Linked DNA regions of Fodinibius salicampi. The main gene of each other region encodes a partner of the protein of the gene in region 2 in a complex. Links are inferred from orthologs where the notes say so. Each region holds a gene or a part of one and is shown on either strand. Other genes may lie near its edges.

What was found.
Region 1: the proteins of lplA (region 2) and gcvH are in contact, whole or in part, in a crystal structure (PDB 3A7A), measured with the Escherichia coli proteins. The link is inferred for Fodinibius salicampi from one-to-one orthologs.

What each region holds. Positions count from the first base shown.
Region 1 is NZ_BAABRS010000001.1:857,413-865,011, reverse strand. The notes cover bases 1,875-4,738. They hold gcvH (glycine cleavage system protein GcvH), read right to left. Parts: upstream 3,565-4,738; coding sequence 3,184-3,564; downstream 1,875-3,183. Other genes in these bases: accC (acetyl-CoA carboxylase biotin carboxylase subunit), read right to left, coding at 3,572-4,738; guaA (glutamine-hydrolyzing GMP synthase), read right to left, coding at 1,875-3,126. Outside these bases: ABEB05_RS03535 (ABC transporter substrate-binding protein), read right to left, coding at 1-1,535; more of guaA, read right to left, coding at 1,576-1,874; more of accC, read right to left, coding at 4,739-4,927; accB (acetyl-CoA carboxylase biotin carboxyl carrier protein), read right to left, coding at 4,940-5,446; efp (elongation factor P), read right to left, coding at 5,456-6,049; ABEB05_RS03505 (sodium-dependent transporter), read right to left, coding at 6,108-7,454. UniProt on the Escherichia coli protein: The glycine cleavage system catalyzes the degradation of glycine. The H protein shuttles the methylamine group of glycine from the P protein to the T protein.
Region 2 is NZ_BAABRS010000001.1:1,530,409-1,537,949, reverse strand. The notes cover bases 2,030-4,835. They hold lplA (lipoate--protein ligase), read right to left. Parts: upstream 4,031-4,835; coding sequence 3,029-4,030; downstream 2,030-3,028. Other genes in these bases: ABEB05_RS06500 (multicopper oxidase domain-containing protein), read left to right, coding at 4,451-4,835; ABEB05_RS06510 (hydroxymethylglutaryl-CoA reductase, degradative), read left to right, coding at 2,030-2,978. Also shown: ABEB05_RS06515 (mevalonate kinase family protein), read left to right, coding at 1-667; more of ABEB05_RS06510, read left to right, coding at 654-2,029; more of ABEB05_RS06500, read left to right, coding at 4,836-5,581; ABEB05_RS06495 (formylglycine-generating enzyme family protein), read left to right, coding at 5,625-6,452; ABEB05_RS06490 (SCO family protein), read left to right, coding at 6,449-7,051; ABEB05_RS06485 (cupredoxin domain-containing protein), read left to right, coding at 7,056-7,529. UniProt on the Escherichia coli protein: Catalyzes both the ATP-dependent activation of exogenously supplied lipoate to lipoyl-AMP and the transfer of the activated lipoyl onto the lipoyl domains of lipoate-dependent enzymes.

The DNA of each region.
Region 1 (7,599 bases), 670 kb from region 2 along the record:
TCAAACCGTCGCCGGAATTTTGCTTTGAAAGAATTAATTTCTGAATTATTCGGGTTTGTGTAAAAGCTTTCAGTAAAATATACCGGTCGTTTGCCAATCTTGCCGGAGGAAACATTAGTGTTGGCCCATTGCTGAGACCCTAATACTGTAACAGTACTTTCATTGGTATTTAATTGACCTAATAAAAGATCAATAAGGGCCGAAGATGTATTCCCGGTAAAAGGGGCATATACTGCTGATACTGCAGATTCAACCGTCGGGTCACGCTCTTCCTTAAAATAACGCGTATATTTAGAGAGAATATGTCCACGTCCAGCAAGATCTTCAATAAAATAGTAGGGCACTTCTCCCCCCAACTCTTCCCACTCATCCCGGAATGCCCGGGCAGATAATTCCCCGAGTGATCCCTGTTGAGCAATGATAGCCACTTTATTCAGCTCTAATTCATCGAAGGCAAAGTGAGCCATATTTTTACCATGAACCTCAAAGGTAGGATTTGCCTGGTAGATGTATTCGCTTTCTTCGGCAATAGCAGAAGCATTTGCCAAAGGAGCGACAACAGGTACTTTATACTTATCGGTTACTTTCGCCATTGATTGGGCACGTTCAGAGTATAGAGGTCCAATGACGGCATCTACACCCGCAATAGTTGAAAGAGTTTCTAGGGCCTGTCGTGCAGAATCTACTTCAATGCCGGTATTCTGATAGGTAAGTCTCGTGTTGAAATTTTGCTCTTTATTAAACTCTTCTACAGCAAGGGTATAACCCAGGTATAATCCCTGTGCTACTCTATAGTTATCCGTGTCGTTTGAATAAGCGGGTAAAGCCACTCCAATATTATAGGTAAAGTTATCAGGAACCTCTAATGACCTTTTATCACTTAATTGCTGATATTCTGTTTTACGTTCAAGAATCGAAGAGAGTTCTTCTAATTCAGAAGAGGGGATATCTCTTGTATTATTGCGTAATTTTGCAAAAAGCACCTTCGCGTCATTATACTCTACTCGTCCCATTGCGCTGGAAGTGAGATCAAATAGGATGGTTTCATTATCTGCCTGATCCATGATCTCGTTCCGTTGTTCGAAGGTCAGGAATTTAAGTAAATCTTCATAAAAGTAGCTGCTTTGTGATGCAACTTCCGGATGATTTTCCTGTTCAGACAGATCATAAAGAGTTATAAGGGCATCAGAATAATTTTTCTGTTTGAAATAGATAAGACTAAGGGTATAATCGGCTTCTACGAGAAGAGGAGTAAGATCAGTGTTTTCTTTAAGCTGAAGGAGGCGACTTTCAGCCGTAGCAAAATCTTTCATGCCAAAATAGGCTTTTCCTGCAAAAAGCAAGCCTCGTGTGTTGTGGACCTTGTCAAATAGATTTGCAGCCTGGGCATACTCTTCGTTCTCGTAATGGTCCAATGCCTCATCAAAGGTGGCGTCTTGTGCTATAAGAGTTCCATTAGCACTGATCGTCAGGCAAAGGATGAGTATTGAGTAAAACGGAAGTAACTGATAGTTGTAATTCTTAAATAGCCTCATAGAATACTTTAACTTCTTTCAGCTCATTTTGTTCTGTCATTTATTCCCATTCAATAGTAGAAGGGGGCTTAGAACTTACATCATATACCACGCGATTAATACCCGGCACCTCGTTGATAATCCGGTTGGAAACGTATGCTAAAAAAGGATGAGGAAGATGGGCCCAATCAGCCGTCATGCCATCCACGCTGGTTACAGCCCGTAAGGCAGCAGTATATTCATAAGTACGCTCATCTCCCATAACACCTACACTTTGTACCGGGAGAAGTACCGCCAGGGCCTGCCAGACTTCATCATACAGATCCTGACTCCGAAGTTCACTTATAAAAATATCATCTACTTCACGCAACAGTGTCAGCTTATCCCTGGTAACATCCGATAAAATGCGGATACCCAGTCCGGGTCCTGGAAAGGGATGGCGTTTTATAAAACCATCCGGAATCCCCAGCTTGCGTCCGACATTTCGGACCTCATCTTTGAATAATTCCCTTACTGGTTCAATCAGTGATAGATTCATCTCTTCGGGAAGTCCGCCTACATTGTGATGTGATTTTATAGTTGCAGAGGGACCTTTAAAAGAAATACTCTCAATAACATCCGGATAAAGGGTGCCCTGACCCAAGAACTTGAAACTCTTGTCGTTGCTGATAGCCTCATCGAATACATCGATAAAAACGTTTCCGATAATCTTTCGTTTTTTCTCGGGATCAGTAACTCCTTTTAAGGCCTCTAAAAATTGATCGGAAGCGTCGATACCTTTTACCGGCAGGTTAAGTTCCTTTTCGTATAGATCCAGTACTTTTTGAAATTCATTTTTACGAAGTAACCCATTATCTACAAAAATACATTGTAGTTGGTCACCAATGGCTTCATGAATGAGGGAGGCGACCACGGTAGAATCCACACCACCACTAAGTCCACAGACTACCCGGTCATTTCCAACCTGTTCACGAATCTCTTTTACGGTCGATTCAATAAAAGATTCTGCGGTCCAGGTACCTTCAAGTTTACAAATGTCAAGAGCAAAATTCTTAAGTATTTGCTTGCCATAGACCGTATGAACTACTTCCGGATGAAATTGAACCCCAAATATTTTTTCATTTACATGGCGTACGGCTGCAACCCGGGCATTATCAGTGTGGGCAATTATTTCGTAGTCCGCAGGAAGTTTTTTTATATGATCGCCATGACTCATCCAAACCACGGATTCTTCCGGGATATTGCTTAGTAGATCACTGTCGTCGTCGACAATAAGGTCAGATCGGCCGAATTCTCGTCGTTCCGCTTTTTCCACACTACCGGGGATAATATGATGGGCTAAAATCTGGAGCCCATAACAAATACCCAATACAGGGACCTCAAAGTCAAAGACATTTGTATTCAGGTAGGGAGCGTCCTCATCATTAACACTGCTGGGGCCTCCCGACATAATAACACCGCTGGGCAAATTATTTTCAAAGTCGGAAAGATCCTTATTGAAGGGATGAATTTCACAATAAATATTAAATTCTCTTATTCTACGTGCTATAAGTTGGGTGTATTGGGATCCGTAATCAAGGATTAGAATCCAGTCGGAAGGTCGGTGCTGCATAAAATAATATTATAATAAAAAAGGGTCCTTTTTATAGATACCCGGTAATTTTTAAGATTAATTTACAATTTCCTTGTATTCCTCGGCAGTCATAAGCTCATCGAGCTGCCCCTCATTGGTAACAGCAATTTTAACCATCCATCCATTCCCATACGGATCGTCATTTACAAGTTCTGGTTCCGCTTCTAATGCTTCATTGATTTCCATAATTTCTCCTGCAACTGGAGCAAATAGCTCAGATACAGTCTTAACAGCCTCAACGGTTCCGAATACCTCATCTTGTTCAAACTCAGTACCTTCGGGTTCAAGCTCTACAAAGACAATATCACCCAACTCACTCTGGGCAAAATCAGTAACACCAACTGTAGCTGTTCCATCACCGTTGTCTCGTAGCCATTCATGTTCTTTGGTATATTTTAGGTCCTCAGGATAACTCATAAAGTGGTTATTTCTTATTGGGATCAGGATTAAAATCAAATTCTTCCAGGTAGTGTGTATTAAACTCACCTTTTTTGAAGTTTTCATCATCCATAAGCTGGAGATGATAGGGTATTGTTGTTTTAACCCCTTCTATGATAAACTCTTCCAGCGATCGCTTCATACGCTTTATAGCATCTTCCCGGGTTGGAGCACTAACAATAAGTTTGCCAATCATCGAATCGTAATGGGGAGGAATGTTATAATCAGCATAAGCATGAGTATCAACGCGTACACTATGCCCCCCTGGAAGATGGAACACTTTTATTTTACCGGCTGATGGACGGAAGTTGTGTTCCGGATCCTCTGCATTAATCCGGCATTCAATAGCATGCCCTCTCATTTTAAATTCTCTATCCTCCATTTCTATGCCTGCAGCTGCCTTAATCTGTTCAGCTACAAGATCATAATTGGTAATTTCTTCTGTGACGGGATGTTCAACCTGAATACGGGTGTTCATCTCCATAAAGTAGAATTTCCTATCTTTATCTACGAGGAACTCTACAGTACCAGCACCCTCGTAATCAACGGCTTTAGCTGCGTCGATAGCTGCTTGTCCCATCTCTTCGCGCAGTTCGGGCGTCATAAGAGGAGAGGGGGATTCCTCCAAAATCTTTTGATGGCGTCGTTGCAGCGAACAGTCCCGTTCCCCGAGATGAATAACATTTCCATGCTGGTCGCCCAGAACCTGAATCTCCACATGATGGGGGTCTTGTACAAATTTCTCTATATATACTGCGGGATCATCAAAAGCGGTTTCAGCCTCCGATTTACACATGTTATAGTTCTGCTGCAGATTTTCCTTTTCATGGACAACCCTCATTCCGCGTCCTCCGCCTCCGGAAGATGCCTTAATAATAACCGGGTAGCCAATTTCATCACATATCTCTTTGGCCTCTTCCACCGATTCTATCAATCCTTCACTGCCCGGTACCACCGGAACACCACTTTCAATCATGGTTTTTTTGGCAACGGACTTATTTCCCATTGCATCAATGGCCTCAGGAGAGGGACCGATGAACTTAATATCATGCTCCCCACAAATACGGGAGAATTTAGCATTTTCGGAGAGAAAGCCGTAGCCCGGATGAATGGCTTCGGCATTGGTTATTTCTGCTGCCGAGAGAATTCTGGGAATCTTAAGATAACTTTCCCTGCTTGGCGGAGGGCCGATACAGACGGCTTCGTCAGCAAATTTAACATGCAGGCTGTCTCGGTCTGCCGTAGAAAAGACAGCAACCGTATTGATATCCATTTCTTTACAGGTACGAATAATACGAAGAGCGATTTCGCCTCTATTGGCGATAAGAATTTTATTAAACATGAAAGTCTGTTTTTATCCGATGATAAATAAGGGTTGATCATATTCTACCGGTTCGGCGTCTTCTACCAGAATCTTTTTCACTTCACCGGCGTAATCGGATTCAATTTCGTTCATTATCTTCATTGCCTCCACAATACACAGGGTCTGTCCTTGTTCAACCTGATCTCCAACCTTAACGAAAACATCATCATCAGGGGAGGGAGAACGATAGAATGTCCCTACAATAGGCGATTTAACAACTTCGCCTGAAGGTTCTGATGAAGACTCTTCTGCCGTTTCGCTGCTGGCCTGCTGTTGGGAGGAGGGAGCAGGCTGCCCTTGTTGTGGTTGAGCCGGTTGCTGCGGCGCCTGTGGCTGTGCAGGAACTTGGTATTGTACCGGCAACTGTTGCGGAACCTGCTGTTCTATATCGGCTTTCTTTTTAACTTTAATCTTAAAGTCTCCTTCTTCAATAGAAACTTCATTGACTTCACTTTCGGCAATGAGATCAAGAAGGTTTTCAATTACTTTTAAATCCATGATAGCTGATTAATTTGATGTTACACGTTCAATGTATTCGCCGGTTCGGGTATCGACTTTTATTTCTTCTCCTTCATTGATGAACAGGGGAACCTGAATAGTTGCCCCTGAGGTAAGCGTTGCAGGTTTACTTCCACCTTGTGCCGTATCTCCCTTAAGTCCGGGACGTGTATCGGCTACTTCTGCAACGATATGGTCTGGTGGATATACATAAAGTATTTGCTCGTTATCTACATCAACTACAAGAGTACAGACTTGTCCTTCTGCAATAAACTCAGATTTATTAATCCGTTCTTCTTCAATAGGGACCTGTTCAAAGGTTTCCTGATTCATAAAATAATAAAGGTTCCCGTCGAGGTACAGGAACTGGTAAGGTTGATGCTCTACACGCACCTCATTTACACTTTCCCCGGAACGGAAGGTTTTTTCGATATTTTTTTCATTGACAACACCTTTGAGCTTTGTGCGAAGAAAAGCACCGCCCTTGCCGGGTTTAACATGTTGGTAATCAACAATGGAATAAAGTTCATTATCAACTTCAATTACCATCCCGGTTCGAAAGTTAGAAGTAGAAACCTTGGCCATATATCTTTTTAAATTCATCTGAAAATTCTGGCTCAAAAATACCATGAGCTCAGAAGTATAACAAGCCCTTTCTTTTTTAAAGAAAGTTATTGATCAGGTTATAAAAGATCACAAGGGGACAGATGATCATAACCATTATTTTCCAAACTCGTCCCACAATGCCTCTGCCGAATCCTGGGTTCCCTGTTTCAAGTTCTTCCATTGCACTATCAATTTTCCAGACATAGCTCAAAAACAGGCATATCATGATTCCTCCTAAGGGTAAGCCGATCTGGCTGAAAACAAAATCAAGGGTGCCAATAAGAGAGGTATCAAATGAAATGATTAAAGCGATAGCCAGTATTCCGAGGCCTATATATTTAGCGGCTTTTTTGCGTTGCACCTGGAATTCATCAATCACATAAGATACCGGAACTTCGAGCAGTGAAATAGTTGAGGTTAGAGCGGCTACACTAAGCAAGACGAAAAAGGTGATCCCAAGAAAAATACCCCATATTCCACCCAGATCATGAAACAAGGAGGGAAGTACCTGAAATATCAGCGCGGGACCTGCAAGGAGTTCTCCTCCATCATCAAAAATGGCGATACCTTGTGCCTGAGCCATGTACATAGCAGGTATAATCAGAAGTCCGGCCAAAAAGGCTACGAGTGCATCCGTAGTGGTAACCCAGGCTGCGGCTTCCGGTACATTCTCCTGCTTGCTGAGATAAGATCCATAAGTAATAAGGGCTCCCATTCCTAAAGACAGAGAGAAGAAAGCTTGGCCCATTGCCGCAAATACAAGCTCGGGAGTGATACGTGAAAAATCCGGTTTTAAGTAAACGGCCAGGCCCTCGGTGCTACCGGGCTGAAGAACAACATATCCGATTAATACAAATAATATGATAAAAAGGAGAGGCATTAACATTTTTGTTGCCCTTTCAATGCCATCACTAACCCCTCCAGTAATAATTGATACGGTAGCAAACATGAATACAATCGAAAAGAAAGCATTAAGCCAGCCATTGCTCGTATCACCAATCCACGCGGCCCATTCTGTATAGCCCGCAAAGAAAAAGATTTCTTCAAATACATAACTTACCGTCCAACCGGCAACTACTGTATAAAAGGAGAGGATCATAACCCCACAGAGCACCCCCCACATACCAATCAGCGGATAGAACTTGTTCGTACTGAGTGCCTTAAAGGCGCCAACAGGATTTTTACCGGTCTTCCGTCCAATGCCAATTTCTGCCATCATAACGGGATAGCCGATAAGAAAACAACAGGCTAGATAGATGAGTAAGAAAGCTCCGCCCCCATTAGAAGCAGCCTCTGTCGGAAAACGCCAAATATTTCCTAATCCCACCGCCGAGCCGGCAGCCGCAAGTACAAATCCCAGTTTTGAGTTCCAGCTACCCCGGTCTATAGTTGATGATGCCAAAGATTAAACTCCGTGTTTTTATTTAAAAGTGTTCAGAAAGAATTTTCCATAAAATGTAATGTGAAGAGAACAGTTACAAATAGAATTTTTGAAAAAAATGTCAGGAATAAAAGTTTATTAAAATTTAAAAAACAAAAGTGCCCGA
Region 2 (7,541 bases):
CGCTATCGAGGAACTGCTCAATAGCACCTTCTCGAGTACTGATTTTTTTCAAAAAGCGTTACACGCACATCGGTATGCACAGGGTAAGATTGGCAGCGGAGTAGATATTGCAGCTAGCTCAACCGGAGGGATCATACAATATCGGATGCCAGAACTTATTGAAGGGACAAATGAAGAAATCCAGCAAGTGCACTGGCCTAATGATTTGTATATGCTTTCCATATGGACGGATAAATCTGTATCTACCCGTACGATGGTACGCAAAATGCGTACTTTTCGAATGAAAGAAACAGCGATGTATAAAGGTATAATGAACGAAATGGCTGACTTATCTGAAGCCGGATGCCGGGCTTTTCGTTTGGGTAATACTAAAAAGTTTCTCGATGTTATAGAAGCTTTTGGAAATATTGAACGAAAATTAACCAACCATAGCAAAGCAGATATCTTTTCTTCCGTTCATGAACAAATTGCAAAGATAGTTATAAACAAAGGTGGCTATTACAAGCCATCCGGCGCAGGCGGAGGAGATATTGGAACCGCGTTTTGTCGCAGTTCCGAAACATGCAAGTCTATTTCAGAAGCTATAGAAGAAAGCTCTTTTGAATTGCTTAATCTATCAGTTCAGACCGAAGATGTAAACTCTACAGAACCTTATGGAATCGGCTAATATAAATAGCAAGAAATCCTCTACAGAAAATTCTGCCGATCAATCTCGTATTCCCAAATTCTATAAGCGAAGTATTGAAGAACGATTACATTTACTTCGCGAGAAGAACCTTATTACCCGGGAGCAGCTAACAACTCTTCTGAGTCAGCAGCAAATTTTGTCTCGGGAAGAGGCAGACAAAATGATTGAAAATGTGGTTGGCGTCTTTGGCTTGCCAATGGGGTTGGGTCTCAATTTTGTCATAAATGACCAGCCTTATATAGTACCTATGGTGGTGGAAGAGCCCTCTATACTGGCAGCTGTGAGTTCGGCAGCTAAAGTAGTACGTAAATCAGGAGGATTTACAGCGGATGCCGATGATCCAATTCTTATCGGGCAAATACAGCTGGTGGATGTCGACCATCCTATGAAGGTCCAGCACCTGCTGCTGCAGAAAAAGGAAGAGATCATAAACTTGGCTAACAGTTTGCATCCCAATATGGTAGAGCGGGGCGGCGGCGCTGTAGATATAGAAGTAATGATTTATCCGCAATCGCGACATCCGGGGAGTATGGTAGTCGTTCATCTGCTGGTAAATACCTGTGATGCCATGGGTGCTAACCTCGTTAACAGCATGTGCGAAGGAGTGGCGCCGCTGATCGAAAAAATTACTAACGCAAAGGTTTATTTGCGCATTTTATCCAATTTGACGGATCGCGCGATGGTAAGGGCCCGATGTGAAATTCCAGTCGACTACCTGGATTTTAATGAGGCATCCGGAAAGGAAGTGCGTGATGGAATTATCCGGGCTGCTGAATTTGCTGCTATTGACCCTTATCGTGCATCCACGCATAATAAAGGAATTATGAATGGCATCGATCCGGTTGCTATTGCCACCGGTAACGATTGGCGCGCCATTGAAGCCGCAGCCCATGCTTATGCCGCGCGGGGTAGTCACTATACGTCGCTTACAAACTGGTTTAAAAATGATGAGGGGGATTTAGTTGGGACCATCGATATCCCTATGAAAGTGGGAATTGTTGGAGGATCGCTTAAATCTAACAAAGCGGTGGAGATTGCGCATCATATTTTAGGAGTAGAGTCGGCTACGGAATTAGCCCAGGTCATGGGAGCGGTGGGCTTAGCTCAAAATTTTTCAGCTCTTCGCTCTCTCGGTACCGAAGGCATCCAGCGGGGACACATGACGCTCCATGCCCGCAGTGTTGCCAGTACGGCAGGTGCGCCGGCCGATATTTTTGACCAGGTGCTGGAACGGCTGGTGGAAAGCGGAGAAATAAAGGTATGGAAGGCCGAAGAAATTATTGAGGAAATCCAGCGCAAACAACATCAGAAAAAAGTCCAGACATCCAAATCAGAAACAGCCGAGGATATGGCCTTTGGCTACGGGAAAATTATTTTAACCGGAGAACATTCCGTTGTCCATGGTACGCATGCCGTTGCTGCTCCCATTACGCTCACTATGAAAGCTAAAGTTTGGGCGGCGGATAAAGATGTACAGCTTATTATTCCGCGCTGGGGAGTGGAACAAACGCTTAAATTTGGAGAGGATCACGAATATTCTATTTATAAATCTTTGGAGATGATTCTGGATCGGCTGGAGCTCAGAGACCGGGGAATGAATATTGAGGTTGTACCGGAGGTCCCCCGGGCGATGGGAATGGGCGGATCAGCCGCATTGGCCGTGGCAATTATCCGAGCACTGGATCGACATTTCCAAATTGGGCTGTCCGACAATGAAGTGCGGGAGTTATCCTATGAGTCTGAAAATATTGTACATGGCGGAGCATCGGGAATTGATAATACCGTTTCGACTTACGGCAATCTTTTGATGTTTCAGAAGGGGACTCCCCCAGAGATGGAAACACTAAATCTTGAAGAGCCCATTCCAATTGTGATTGGCTTAAGTGGTGTGGAAAGCATGACGGCAAAAATGGTACGGCGTGTTCGGGAGGAATACGAGCAACAGCCCGACTGGTATGGAGAAATTTTTCATAAAATGGATAAGTTGGCGCTGGAATCAAAGGAAGCCATTGAAGAGTTTGATCTCAAAAGGTTGGGGCGCATTATGAACCTGAACCATGGTTACTTGAATGCACTGAATGTATCATCTCCCGAGGTGGAGGAACTTATTAGCATTGCCAGGGAAAACGGCGCGCTGGGAGCAAAACTAACCGGAGGGGGAGGAGGCGGAGCCATGATCGCACTCTGTGATTCCGAATCTTCGCAGCAGAAAATTCAGCACCAAATGCATAGCGCAGGCTATGATGCCCTTATTACGAGTATTAAACCTTCAGTTTCTAAAGAGGTATGATCCCTCACTTATTTGTGGATTACACAATTTTAGGGATTGGCTTTGGATAATTACTTATCTGAACCATAAAGTAGCTCAAGAAAATTTGCTTTGGATATCATTCCAAAATATTGTTCTATATCCACATCTTTTAATCTTTGAGAAAGATCTTGCCGGTGATATCGAGCTCCCTGGAGGTGATCTTCCAGCTGTTTTATCGGTTTATTCCCAAAGAAATCCCCGTAAATTTTCAGATTTTTTATATATCCTTTTGCAACATCTAACCGAAGATCAATTTCGCCGATATCAAAACGTCGTTCCCGCTGAATATTAAATTTCGGTGATTTCCCAAAGTTCCAGTCCCACTGGCTATACTTTTTCTCTTTTAACTCATAAACGGCATCCCACTCACTATTAGTTAAATGATAGGTCTCAAATTTTTCTCGGTCTTTATATAGTCCCTCAAGTAGTTTTTCCCGAAAAGTGTGAATATTCATTTCTTCTGTTAAAAATTCAGAGATGTTAGCGACCCGGCTGCGCACTGACTTATGTCCCTTTGATTCTATCTTATTCATCTTCACATCCAGTGCTTTGCTTACTTCGGCCAGGTCCGTGTCAAATAGCAGGGTACCGTGGCTAAACATCCGTTTAACAGTAGAGTATTGTGCATTGCCCGATATTTTTCGGTCATTTGCCACAATATCATTACGACCCTGTAATTCAGCATTTACTCCAAGGGACTGAAGCACACGTATGATGGGAGAGGTAAACTTTCGAAAATTATTTAGGTTCTTTTTGTCATAGTTCGTGATAAAACTGAAGTTCAGATTCCCGGTATCGTGGTAAACAGCTCCGCCACCGGAAATACGCCGTACCACATTGATCTCATTGTCCTCTACATATTCATGGTTAATCTCTTCGAGCGTATTTTGATTGCGTCCGATGATAATAGAGGGACTGTTTATGTAGAATAGTAGATAATCATAATCATGGTCAAAGTTGCGTAGCGCGTATTCTTCAAGAGCTAAATTGAGATGTGGATCAGTGTTATGTTCATTATGGATGAAGATCATAGAATAAAATTAGGTATTGTTATATCAAAGATATGCTGACCATATAGTAGGCCGCTTTTTTGAAAGGAGTATGAAGATCGCAGGTTATTTATCCGTCAATTTCCTTAAAATATTTTCCTCCTGCTATCTCTTACCTGAGGTATGAAATACCTATTGCAAGCATGCAAGATTGCCCTAATTAGCAGTTGCAATTTTGCATAAGAAATTAGATTAAGCACACCTTTTAGGTAAAAGAAGCACCTCAAGTACTCATAAAAGATATTTTTCCAGTAAATAGAAAAGTTGGCACGCCGATTGCTATAAGTATATATGTAAACAAAAAAAGACAAACTTGTCTTAAATTGTTCTTGCTATAGGAACAGGCAGATAAGGTTATAAAAAAATTGTCTTAACATATAATAACTGTAAATCTCTAATACCATGAACATTTCAAAAATAACGTTATCCTTTTTAATTGGATTGCTATTCACTGGTTTGGCTAATTTTGCCTATGCCCAAACGGAAGAATACAAACTAGACGGAATGACTTTTGGCATGCCGGAAGCTGAAGTTTTCACCGAAGACTATGATGGTCCTCCGGTTGTAGGGGAATATCTGACGATGCTACCCAATCTTAAGCCATTGGATTATGAAGGCAACAAACATCATGAGGTACGGATTGATATTGTCGCTCAGGAAATAGAAGTGGCCGACGGGGTCAAATATAAAGCATGGACATTCGGTGGTACCGTACCCGGCCCAGTGTTGCATGTAAAAGAAGGTGATAAAATTACTTTTGTTATGAAGAATCGTTCGGATGAAGAAGTTACAATTACCGAACCTACAAAAGAGGGTTCTCCTTTTATGCAGCAGGTTGCTGAAAACAACTTTATGAAAGCCCAACCAGGCACAATGCCTATGCCGCACTCCATGGATTTCCATGCGGGAACCGTTGCAAAAGATGACAAATGGAGAAGTATTTCTCCAGGTGAATCTATCAAGTTCGATTGGGTTGCTAACTATCCAGGTTCCTATATCTATCACTGTGGTACGCCCAGTGTACTTATGCACACGGCTATGGGGCAGCATGGAGTGGTTGTTGTATCACCCAAGGACGGTTACGGCACAGATTACGAAGTCGACAAGGAATTTGTAGTGGTCCAATCCGAATATTACCTGAAAAAAGGTGCCGGCGACTTGTACCAGTACGATTTTGAAGCGGCTCAAAGTGTAAACCCATCGCATGTGGTATTCAACGGGCACCAGACTATTCTGCATGATCAGCCTCTGGAGGCCAATGCCGGCGATCGCGTTCGTCTTCATGTATCAAACAACGGTCCCAGCGGAACATCAAGCTTCCACGTAATTGGTGCTATATTTGATCGTGTTTGGTTGGAAGGCCACCCCTTTAATGAAATGCGCGGAATGCAGACTGTACTTTTAGGAGCCTCTAGTTCTGCCACTATCGACTTTATCGTGCCTGAAGAAGGTAAATACATCCTGATCGATCACGAATTTGCCGACGCAGAAAAGGGTGCCACGGGTACCTTGAAAGCCGGTCCGCGTAAATAAATAAACATACGAATAACTAAGTAAAAAATTAGTCAACATTGAAATGAAACTCCTGACGAACATAGCATCTGTTGCCACGGTACTGTCCAGATGGACTATTATGGTGGCTTTGTTGAGCTTCGCAGCGGATATCGCCTGGGCTCAGCAGAATCGGGTGTTGGTTCCGTCAGGTTCATTTCATTCTGTGATGCCCGAAGTGGAAGGAGAAGCCGTAAAGGTAAATACTTTCTATCTGGATGTTACAGCTGTTACCAACGAAAAGTTTGAAAAGTTCTTAGATCAAAATAAAAATTGGCAGCCAAATGAAGTACCTGCCGTATTTACAAATAAAGGATATTTGAAACATTGGAAAGAAGAAGGACAGAGACCTGACTATGAAGATGTTGGTCGTGAACGTCCCGTTACGAATGTGTCATGGTTTGCTGCAAATGCGTACTGTCAATGGGCTGGGGGACGGTTACCTACATTGAATGAATGGGAATACTCCGCCCAACTTATGGATTTTGATTCCTCCACAGAAATAAATGAATTTACCACGAAATTAGTCAGTTGGTATTCGAGTGTGGATACCAAAAACATAGGAGAGGTAGGATCTACCGGTATTAAAACCCGCGTCGGCGTTAAAGATCAGTTTGGATTAATCATGGAATGGGTAGAGGACTTTAAACCACCCGTTGCTGATGAACTTTCTCTGGATTGTGGAACAGTGGGAAGAATGCAACAACTTGGCAATGCATATAGCTATGCCGCCTCTATCCGCTACATTACCCGGATGAGTTATAATCCCCGAAGTTCTACCAGTATGATAGGATTTCGTTGCGCCTATGACGATATCGATTCCAAATTTAAACTGGAAGAGGAAGAATTATGAAAATGATTTCAATCATATTGCTTAGCCTGTTTTTGGTAACAAGCCTGAACGCACAGCATCATCACGCGGCTGATGGTGAACTGGGTGCAGGTAAAATAAGTGCTGAGCACTCACTCTATCATTTGGATGCCCAGTGGACAAACCATCGGGATGAAACCGTCAAGCTTAGCGATTTTCGAGGATCACCTGTTATTGTTGTAATGTTTTATGGCAACTGCATGGAAGTGTGCCCTATTTTAATTCAGGATGCTTGGCGATTATACAGCAGTGTGGATGAATCAGTCCGTGGTGATGTTAATGTTCTGGCAGTAAGCTTTGACACTGAAAATGATACACCAGAAGTATTAAATAACTATGCAAAATATGAACAACTGGATATCCCCGGCTGGCATTTTATGATCTCGAAAAATGCTACCGTTCGTAGCCTTGCCATGATGCTGGGTGTGCAATACTCAAAAAAGAGCGACGGTCACTTCGCACATTCCAATCTTGTTACGGTATTGGATAAAGAAGGAAAGATTGCCATACGTATGGAAGGGCTAAACCAGCCAATGGGAGAAGCTGCAGCGGTGATAAATTCTATTCTAATGAGGAAATAGAGTTATGAGATACTCCACAATATTCCTTTTCTTTAGCTGTTTATGGATGGGCACGGAAGCGCTTGCCAGCCAATCTCAACACCTTTATAAGGACACGGTTAGGGTGGAGGTTCTGGGGACAAGTGAAAATCCGCGATTTGATCCGGTCATTACAAAAATAAATCCCGGCGATGTGATCAAATTTGTAGTACGGGAAGGGTTGCATACAGTGACCTCTTATCATCCAGATAACCGGAGACCTCTTAGAATACCCGATCACGTTGAATCTTTTGACTCCGGGTTGTTGAAAAGTGGTGATATTTGGCTTTTGAATATTTCTTCAGCCGGAGTGTACGATTATTTCTGCCTGCCTCATGAAAGAATGGGACACGCAGGGCGCATTATTGCAGGTTCTGTTGATGTTATCCCAGACTATCCTGATGAAGGTATTCCCGAGACAGTACTGAAGGTTTTAAATATAAAAACGAATATTTTTTAAATAAACAATACA